DNA from 2 places in the Paenibacillus sp. FSL H3-0321 genome. Region 1 is predicted to be linked to the other one. Evidence: a T-box and tRNA genes for the amino acid it is inferred to sense, from the RefSeq annotation. Region 1 holds a T-box; the other holds one or more tRNA genes.

The links. The T-box of region 1 lies ahead of pheS (phenylalanine--tRNA ligase subunit alpha). A T-box ahead of a tRNA ligase gene usually reads a tRNA of that ligase, here a tRNA-Phe.
Region 2: it has a tRNA-Phe gene. The T-box ahead of pheS (phenylalanine--tRNA ligase subunit alpha) is inferred to sense a tRNA for this amino acid. The anticodon was not compared.

What each region holds. Positions count from the first base shown of each region.
Region 1 covers NZ_JBBODH010000001.1:6,396,188-6,399,590, forward strand. Annotated here, with positions in the region: gene MHI45_RS28385 (sensor domain-containing diguanylate cyclase) at 1-1,381, opposite strand, end outside; T-box leader at 1,955-2,243, shown strand; gene pheS (phenylalanine--tRNA ligase subunit alpha) at 2,301-3,335, shown strand; gene pheT (phenylalanine--tRNA ligase subunit beta) at 3,397-3,403, shown strand, end outside.
Region 2 covers NZ_JBBODH010000001.1:4,333,887-4,337,289, reverse strand. Annotated here, with positions in the region: gene MHI45_RS19370 (PucR family transcriptional regulator) at 1-215, opposite strand, end outside; gene MHI45_RS19365 (NAD(P)/FAD-dependent oxidoreductase) at 325-1,293, opposite strand; tRNA gene MHI45_RS19360 (tRNA-Lys) at 1,436-1,508, opposite strand; tRNA gene MHI45_RS19355 (tRNA-Tyr) at 1,516-1,601, opposite strand; tRNA gene MHI45_RS19350 (tRNA-Phe) at 1,607-1,682, opposite strand; tRNA gene MHI45_RS19345 (tRNA-Asp) at 1,711-1,788, opposite strand; tRNA gene MHI45_RS19340 (tRNA-Thr) at 1,805-1,880, opposite strand; tRNA gene MHI45_RS19335 (tRNA-Val) at 1,920-1,995, opposite strand; tRNA gene MHI45_RS19330 (tRNA-Met) at 2,004-2,080, opposite strand; tRNA gene MHI45_RS19325 (tRNA-Ser) at 2,107-2,198, opposite strand; rRNA gene MHI45_RS19320 (23S ribosomal RNA) at 2,281-3,403, opposite strand, start outside.

The DNA.
Region 1 (3,403 bases):
AACGGTCCAGCATTTCGTTCAGCATCTCTGGATTGGTAAAGCGGTGAAGCACGACGGCGAACTCATCGCCGCCGATGCGGAACGCCTGACCGAATCCTTTAACCGTCTGCTGCAGCTCACGGGAGAGCAGCTGCAGGAATTCATCTCCGGCCAAGTGGCCAAGGGTATCATTAAGCTGCTTGAACCTGTCGCAGTCGAGCAGCGCAACTGCTATTTCCTGTCTGCGGTCCTCAGGCTGATTAATCAGGTTCTCCATGTACATTTTAAAATGGGCTCTATTGGGGATTGCTGTTAAATGGTCATAGAAGGCCAGCTTGTGGAGCCGTTCCTCATGTTGCTTACGCTGGGTAATCTCACGAGAGATAAGCATATACTGCGCGGGAAAAGCATGGCTGCCGGTGATCGGTGAGATTTTCGTTTCCAGCCACACCCAGTGGCCTTTTGCCGAACGCATGCGCAGCTCCGAAATTCGTGGAGTCCCCTGAACCACACTCTTCAGCTTCGCCCAGGAGATTTCAGCTTCGCGGATGTAGTTGGAAAGAGGAACACCTTTGTCCGGCACGTAGCCAAGCACGCTGGAATGGGAAGGTGAGGCGTACAGGATCATACCGTTTGGATCGGTCAAAATAATGAAGTCAGACATGGTCTCACCGATCAGCTGGTAAAGGGATTGATCTTCCTGCATCTCACTTTGCAGCGAAACTACTCTGCGGCAGAGATAAATAATAACGAGCATAAGCAGGAACAAGATCAGGGAGTAGGCCGCGAAGAGGGTGCTTTTTCGCTCACGGAACTCTTGGGTAATCTGCTGTCCGTAGTTATCGATCAGGTTCTCGGATTGATCCAGACTGCTGCGGACCTCACTCAGCCGGGTGTTGATCATGATAGCTGAGTACGTATCCGGGTTCCAATTGCTTTCCATACGCCGGGAGATCAGTTTCTGCCCGGTATTCTTCCAGCTTTCAAAAGCGTCTTCGAAGCTCAGCAGCTCGTTTCTCAGCTGGGAGAGCAGCCGATTGCTCTGTGTCATCCTCTTTTCCGGATGATTCATAGCGTTGATGTTGCAGCTGACCATGCCCAGCCGCTGCTTCACCTGGGCATTATTGTCATGATACTCCTGAGACAGCAGGCCGCGCTGTTCACGCGTAATGTTCCGGTTCATCACGGTGTGCAGCGCAAGGGCAGCCTGATGAAGATCCCGGTCGGCATTCAGAATCAGCTCTGAATTTTGGTAGACATCGCTGTACAGTGAATCTGAAAGCCGGTTAATTGTGTGGTTCAGATACAGCAGAGAAGCGGTGCTGATGCCCGCCAGAATAACGGAGATAGCGACAAATAAAAGGATTAATCTGCGTGTGTTTTTGATTTTGTATAAAGCCACTGTCATCCTCTCCCCGCATAAAACTTTGAGAAATCTCTTTGATAGTAGATGATACCTATGCGGAACTAATCCCAGCTGCGGGTAATTGGCCGCAGGGACAACGAGAGAGTGTCTTTCAAATAGTCATAGAAACATAGTGCTTCCAGTACGATTAGGGATCCTTCTCATCAGTATGTAGGACGTCCTGCTTAGGGCATCCGGGCCGAGTATGGAATATAAGAGGTTGATCCGAGCCTGAAATGCCCAAAATCCCCTGCCAGCCGACCGTTCGGGTCATCAAGCGATCCGGTAAGCCGGGGAGGAGATGGGGATCTTGATATAATTAGCATCAGATTTAAACATTATGTATAGTACAGGCTTATTCATACTCCAACCCCTGAGTCCTATTACCCAAGTTTTCTACAAACGATACTCCCTTTCTGTGCTAAGCGCTAAAATATCATAGCTGCCGTTCCCGGCGAGTTTAGGGATTAATTCCTCTGAATTTGTCGGCTTGTCAAAACGACATTTTGTGCATATAATAAATAGACATATCTTCTGAATAAGAAGATGCAGTTTCCCAGCAACATCATTATAAATGCAGTGATGGAGAAGAGTACGCAGTGCCTGGCTTACAGGGAGGAGACGCCGCAGATTGAGAGCGTTTCTAGGAGAGCAGAGCTGCCGAAGTTCACTCCGGAGCAGTTCCCTGAATTCACTTCAAGATCTTCTTGAAGGAAGACAGTAGGGGAAACCGGCCGCAGACCGTTATTTCTGTTAAAGTGAGGCATGTCTTTACCGCACCGAAAGAGGGAATACAGCTCTTAAGGGAAGTGGTACAGGAGTCTAACAAGGGTGGTACCACGGTCTTTTCGTCCCTTACCGGGAGGAAAGGCCTTTTTTTGTTGACAATATGATGATTAAGGGGGCAGTACACGCCATGAAAGAGAAGCTGGAAGCGTTGAAGGTTGAGGCATTGGCTAAGCTGCAGGAAGTAACCGATCCGCAGGTTCTGAATGACTTACGCGTGAAGTATCTGGGCAAAAAAGGCGAGTTAACCGAGGTTCTGCGGGGAATGGGAGGGCTTAGCGCGGAAGAGCGTCCGGTAATCGGCCAGGTGGCGAATCTGGTGCGCAGCGCGATTGAAGATATTATCGGCTCCAAGCAGGAGGCGTTCCAGCAGCAGGAAACGCTGAACCGCCTGCAGGCAGAGAAAGTGGATGTTACGCTGCCGGGCCGCGGTTTGCCGCAAGGCGGAATTCATCCGCTCACCCGGGTGGTGCAGGAGATTGAAGATATCTTCATCGGCATGGGCTACCGGGTAGCAGAAGGCCCTGAAGTAGAGACGGATTATTATAACTTCGAGGCGCTTAATCTGCCGAAGAACCATCCGGCACGCGATATGCAGGATTCCTTCTATTTGACGGATGATCTCCTGATGCGTACGCAGACTTCTCCAGTGCAGATCCGCACCATGCAGGCAATGCAGGGCGAAACACCGGTCAAAATCATCTGTCCGGGGAGAGTGTTCCGCCGCGATGATGACGACGCCACCCACTCCTTCCAGTTCCATCAGATCGAAGGTCTGGTCATTGGACGGGGAATCCGCATGAGTGACTTGAAGGGTACATTGCAGCAGTTCATGAAAGAAATGTTCGGCCCGAGTGCGGGGATCCGCCTTCGTCCGAGCTTCTTCCCATTCACCGAGCCTAGCGTTGAAGTTGACGTCAGCTGCTTCAAATGCGGCGGAGACGGCTGCCGGCTGTGCAAACAAAGCGGCTGGCTGGAAATCCTCGGTGCTGGCATGGTGCATCCGAATGTACTCAGAATGGGCGGATACGACCCAGAGGAGTATAGCGGCTTCGCCTTCGGCGTAGGTGCGGAGCGGATTGCCATGTTGAAATACGGCATCGACGACATCCGTTATTTCTATACCAATGATATGGGCTTCGTGAAGCAGTTCAAGGGCATTTAGATTTTTGACGGGTGAGCGGGCTGGTAGATAAATACATCTGAAATAAAGGAAGTGAGCGGACATGAAAG
Region 2 (3,403 bases), 2.1 Mb from region 1:
GCTGAAAGGCCATCCATCTCTACCCATATCGCAGTTATTCTTCCCTCGTTCTCATACAATGGTACCCAGAGATGACCTTCATGAGTGACCGGCTGATCCAACTCTTCTTTGCCTATGCCAAAAAGAGAAGCTGAATGCTGCCTCCCGAGTTGCTTGATTCCGGTTCTCTTTCCGGTGAGCTGCTCCAATTTTTGACGCAATGCCTCACTATCCATTGTCACCATACTCCACCACTTTTGCTCTTTTCGCCTATTTTATCATAATTCCCAACATTATGCGGCCTGGTCCCTCCGATTACTAAGACACAATCGACAATTTGAGGAATCATTTATTTTGTTTTACCATTTCGCTATGATTTTGCTTAGACGGCGGCAAGCTTACCATGGATATCTTCTTTAACTCTTTATGCATCCAAATACCGGCTATCGCTCCCTCGCCCATTGCAACTGTAGCTTGCTCTGCATGAACAGCGACATCACCAGCCACCCATAAATGCTCCACATTGGTCATTAATGAACGCTTATCCGCTTCGATATGCTTGTTCTTATGAAGCTTCACCCCAAGCTCTGCCGCAAGTTCCGAATGTACCGCATTGTTCCCAAAGGCGATAAACCCACGCTCCGCAAGCAAAGTATTTCCGCTCTCCAGGACTACCGCTTTAATGATTCCATCATTCTCCTCATCGATTCGTGCAACTGCTTCCTCTACGTATAAGATTCCTTGTTCATCAAGACGTTGGCGGTTTTCTGCCGATACCGGCTGGCATTCATGATTGATATAAGTCAGATCACCCGTACGCTCGCGCAAAACAAAAGCCATATTTGCCCCTACGTCACCTGAACCCAGCAATAGGGTCTGCCGGTTCTGAATTTCGTAGCCATCACAATCCGGGCATACATATACCGTCTTTCCTAATGTAGCTACAAGCCCCGGCAACTCAGGAAAGCGGTCCATTACACCTGTTGCAAGCAGCAATGTCTTGGAACTATAGCACTGATTCTCGAAACCGTTCAGCTGAAACAAACCATTCTGCTTATCTGCCTTAGTAATCCTATCCGTAACAAACTCTACCCCAGCAACTTCAGCCTGCCGCCTCCCCCTTGCCCTAAGCTCTTCACCGGATATTCCCTCTGGCCAGCCCAATATATTATGATAATTGCGGCAAATGTTAGGTCTTCCCCCTCCCGCGTCTATCACAAGCACATGGTGGGCGGAGTAACGTCCCAATTGAATCGCCGCCTGCAGACCGGCAAAACCGCCTCCAACAATAATTGCATCATATATAACGGGAATCCCCTCATTTCTGCTCAGTGTTATAAACTTATAATTAAACGGAGACAGAAATTTTAAACTCGATGTCAGCAATTTCATTTTCCTGCGTATGACGATAACACAAAAAATCCACCACCCGAAGGTGATGACTTTCTGATTGGGATGAGCCATGAAGGACTCGAACCTTCGACACCCTGATTAAAAGTCAGGTGCTCTACCAACTGAGCTAATGGCTCATAAAACTGGTGGAGGCTGATGGATTCGAACCACCGAACACGTACGTGAGCAGATTTACAGTCTGATGCGTTTGGCCACTTCGCTAAGCCTCCATATATGGTGGCGCGGGAGGGAATCGAACCCCCGACACAAGGATTTTCAGTCCTTTGCTCTACCGACTGAGCTACCGAGCCATAAAAAAAGCCATAAAACATAAAAAAATGGCGGAACCGACGGGATTCGAACCCGCGATCTCCTGCGTGACAGGCAGGCATGTTAGGCCAACTACACCACGGTTCCGCATTTGTAAAAATAATGGTGCCGGCGAGAGGACTTGAACCCCCAACCTACTGATTACAAGTCAGTTGCTCTACCAGTTGAGCTACACCGGCACGGTGTAAAAGTGTTGAAACGGTGTTGAATTGTGAAAATGGTGGAGGCTGAGGGGATCGAACCCCCGACCCTCTGCTTGTAAGGCAGATGCTCTCCCAGCTGAGCTAAGCCTCCGGGTTGTATGGTAGCGGCAGAGGGGATCGAACCCCCGACCTCACGGGTATGAACCGTACGCTCTAGCCAGCTGAGCTACGCCGCCACACTAACAATATTATGAATTTGAAATGGCGGAGAGAGAGGGATTCGAACCCTCGCACCGCTTACGCAGTCTAACCCCTTAGCAGAGGGTCCCCTTATAGCCACTTGGGTATCTCTCCAAACAAGTTGGTGCCATGTAAATTCATTCAGGAACCTTAATTCCTGAAAACTGAATCCGAAACAAATCTGCGTCTTAACTTGTTGGATAAGCCCTCGACCGATTAGTATTGGTCAGCTCCATGCATTGCTGCACTTCCACCTCCAACCTATCTACCTCGTCGTCTTCAAGGGGTCTTACTAATTGGGAAATCTCATCTTGAGGGGGGCTTCACGCTTAGATGCTTTCAGCGCTTATCCCGTCCGTACGTAGCTACTCAGCCATGCTCCTGGCGGAACAACTGATGCACCAGCGGTACGTCCATCCCGGTCCTCTCGTACTAAGGACAGCTCCTCTCAAATTTCCTGCGCCCACGACAGATAGGGACCGAACTGTCTCACGACGTTCTGAACCCAGCTCGCGTACCGCTTTAATGGGCGAACAGCCCAACCCTTGGGACCTACTTCAGCCCCAGGATGCGATGAGCCGACATCGAGGTGCCAAACCTCCCCGTCGATGTGGACTCTTGGGGGAGATAAGCCTGTTATCCCCAGGGTAGCTTTTATCCGTTGAGCGATGGCCCTTCCATGCGGTACCACCGGATCACTAAGTCCGACTTTCGTCCCTGCTCGACTTGTTGGTCTCGCAGTCAAGCTCCCTTATGCCTTTGCACTCTTCGAATGATTTCCAACCATTCTGAGGGAACCTTTGAACGCCTCCGTTACTCTTTAGGAGGCGACCGCCCCAGTCAAACTGCCCGCCTGACACGGTCCCCGTACCCGATTAGGGCACTAGGTTAGAACCTAGATACGATCAGGGTGGTATCCCAACGGCGCCTCCGCAGAAGCTTGCGCTCCTGCCTCTACGGCTCCCACCTATCCTGTACAGATCGTACCCAAATTCAATATCAAGCTGCAGTAAAGCTCCATGGGGTCTTTCCGTCTTGTCGCGGGTAACCTGCATCTTCACAGGTATTAAAATTTCACCGGATCTCTCGTTGAGACAGCGCCCAAGTCGTTACGCCATTCGTGCGGGTCAGAATTTACCTGACAAGGAATTTCGCTACCTTAGGACCGTTATAGTTACGGCCGCCGTTTACTGGGGCTTCGGTTCACAGCTTCGGATTGCTCCTAACCGCTCCCCTTAACCTTCCAGCACCGGGCAGGCGTCAGCCCGTATACTTCGCCTTGCGGCTTCGCACAGACCTGTGTTTTTGCTAAACAGTCG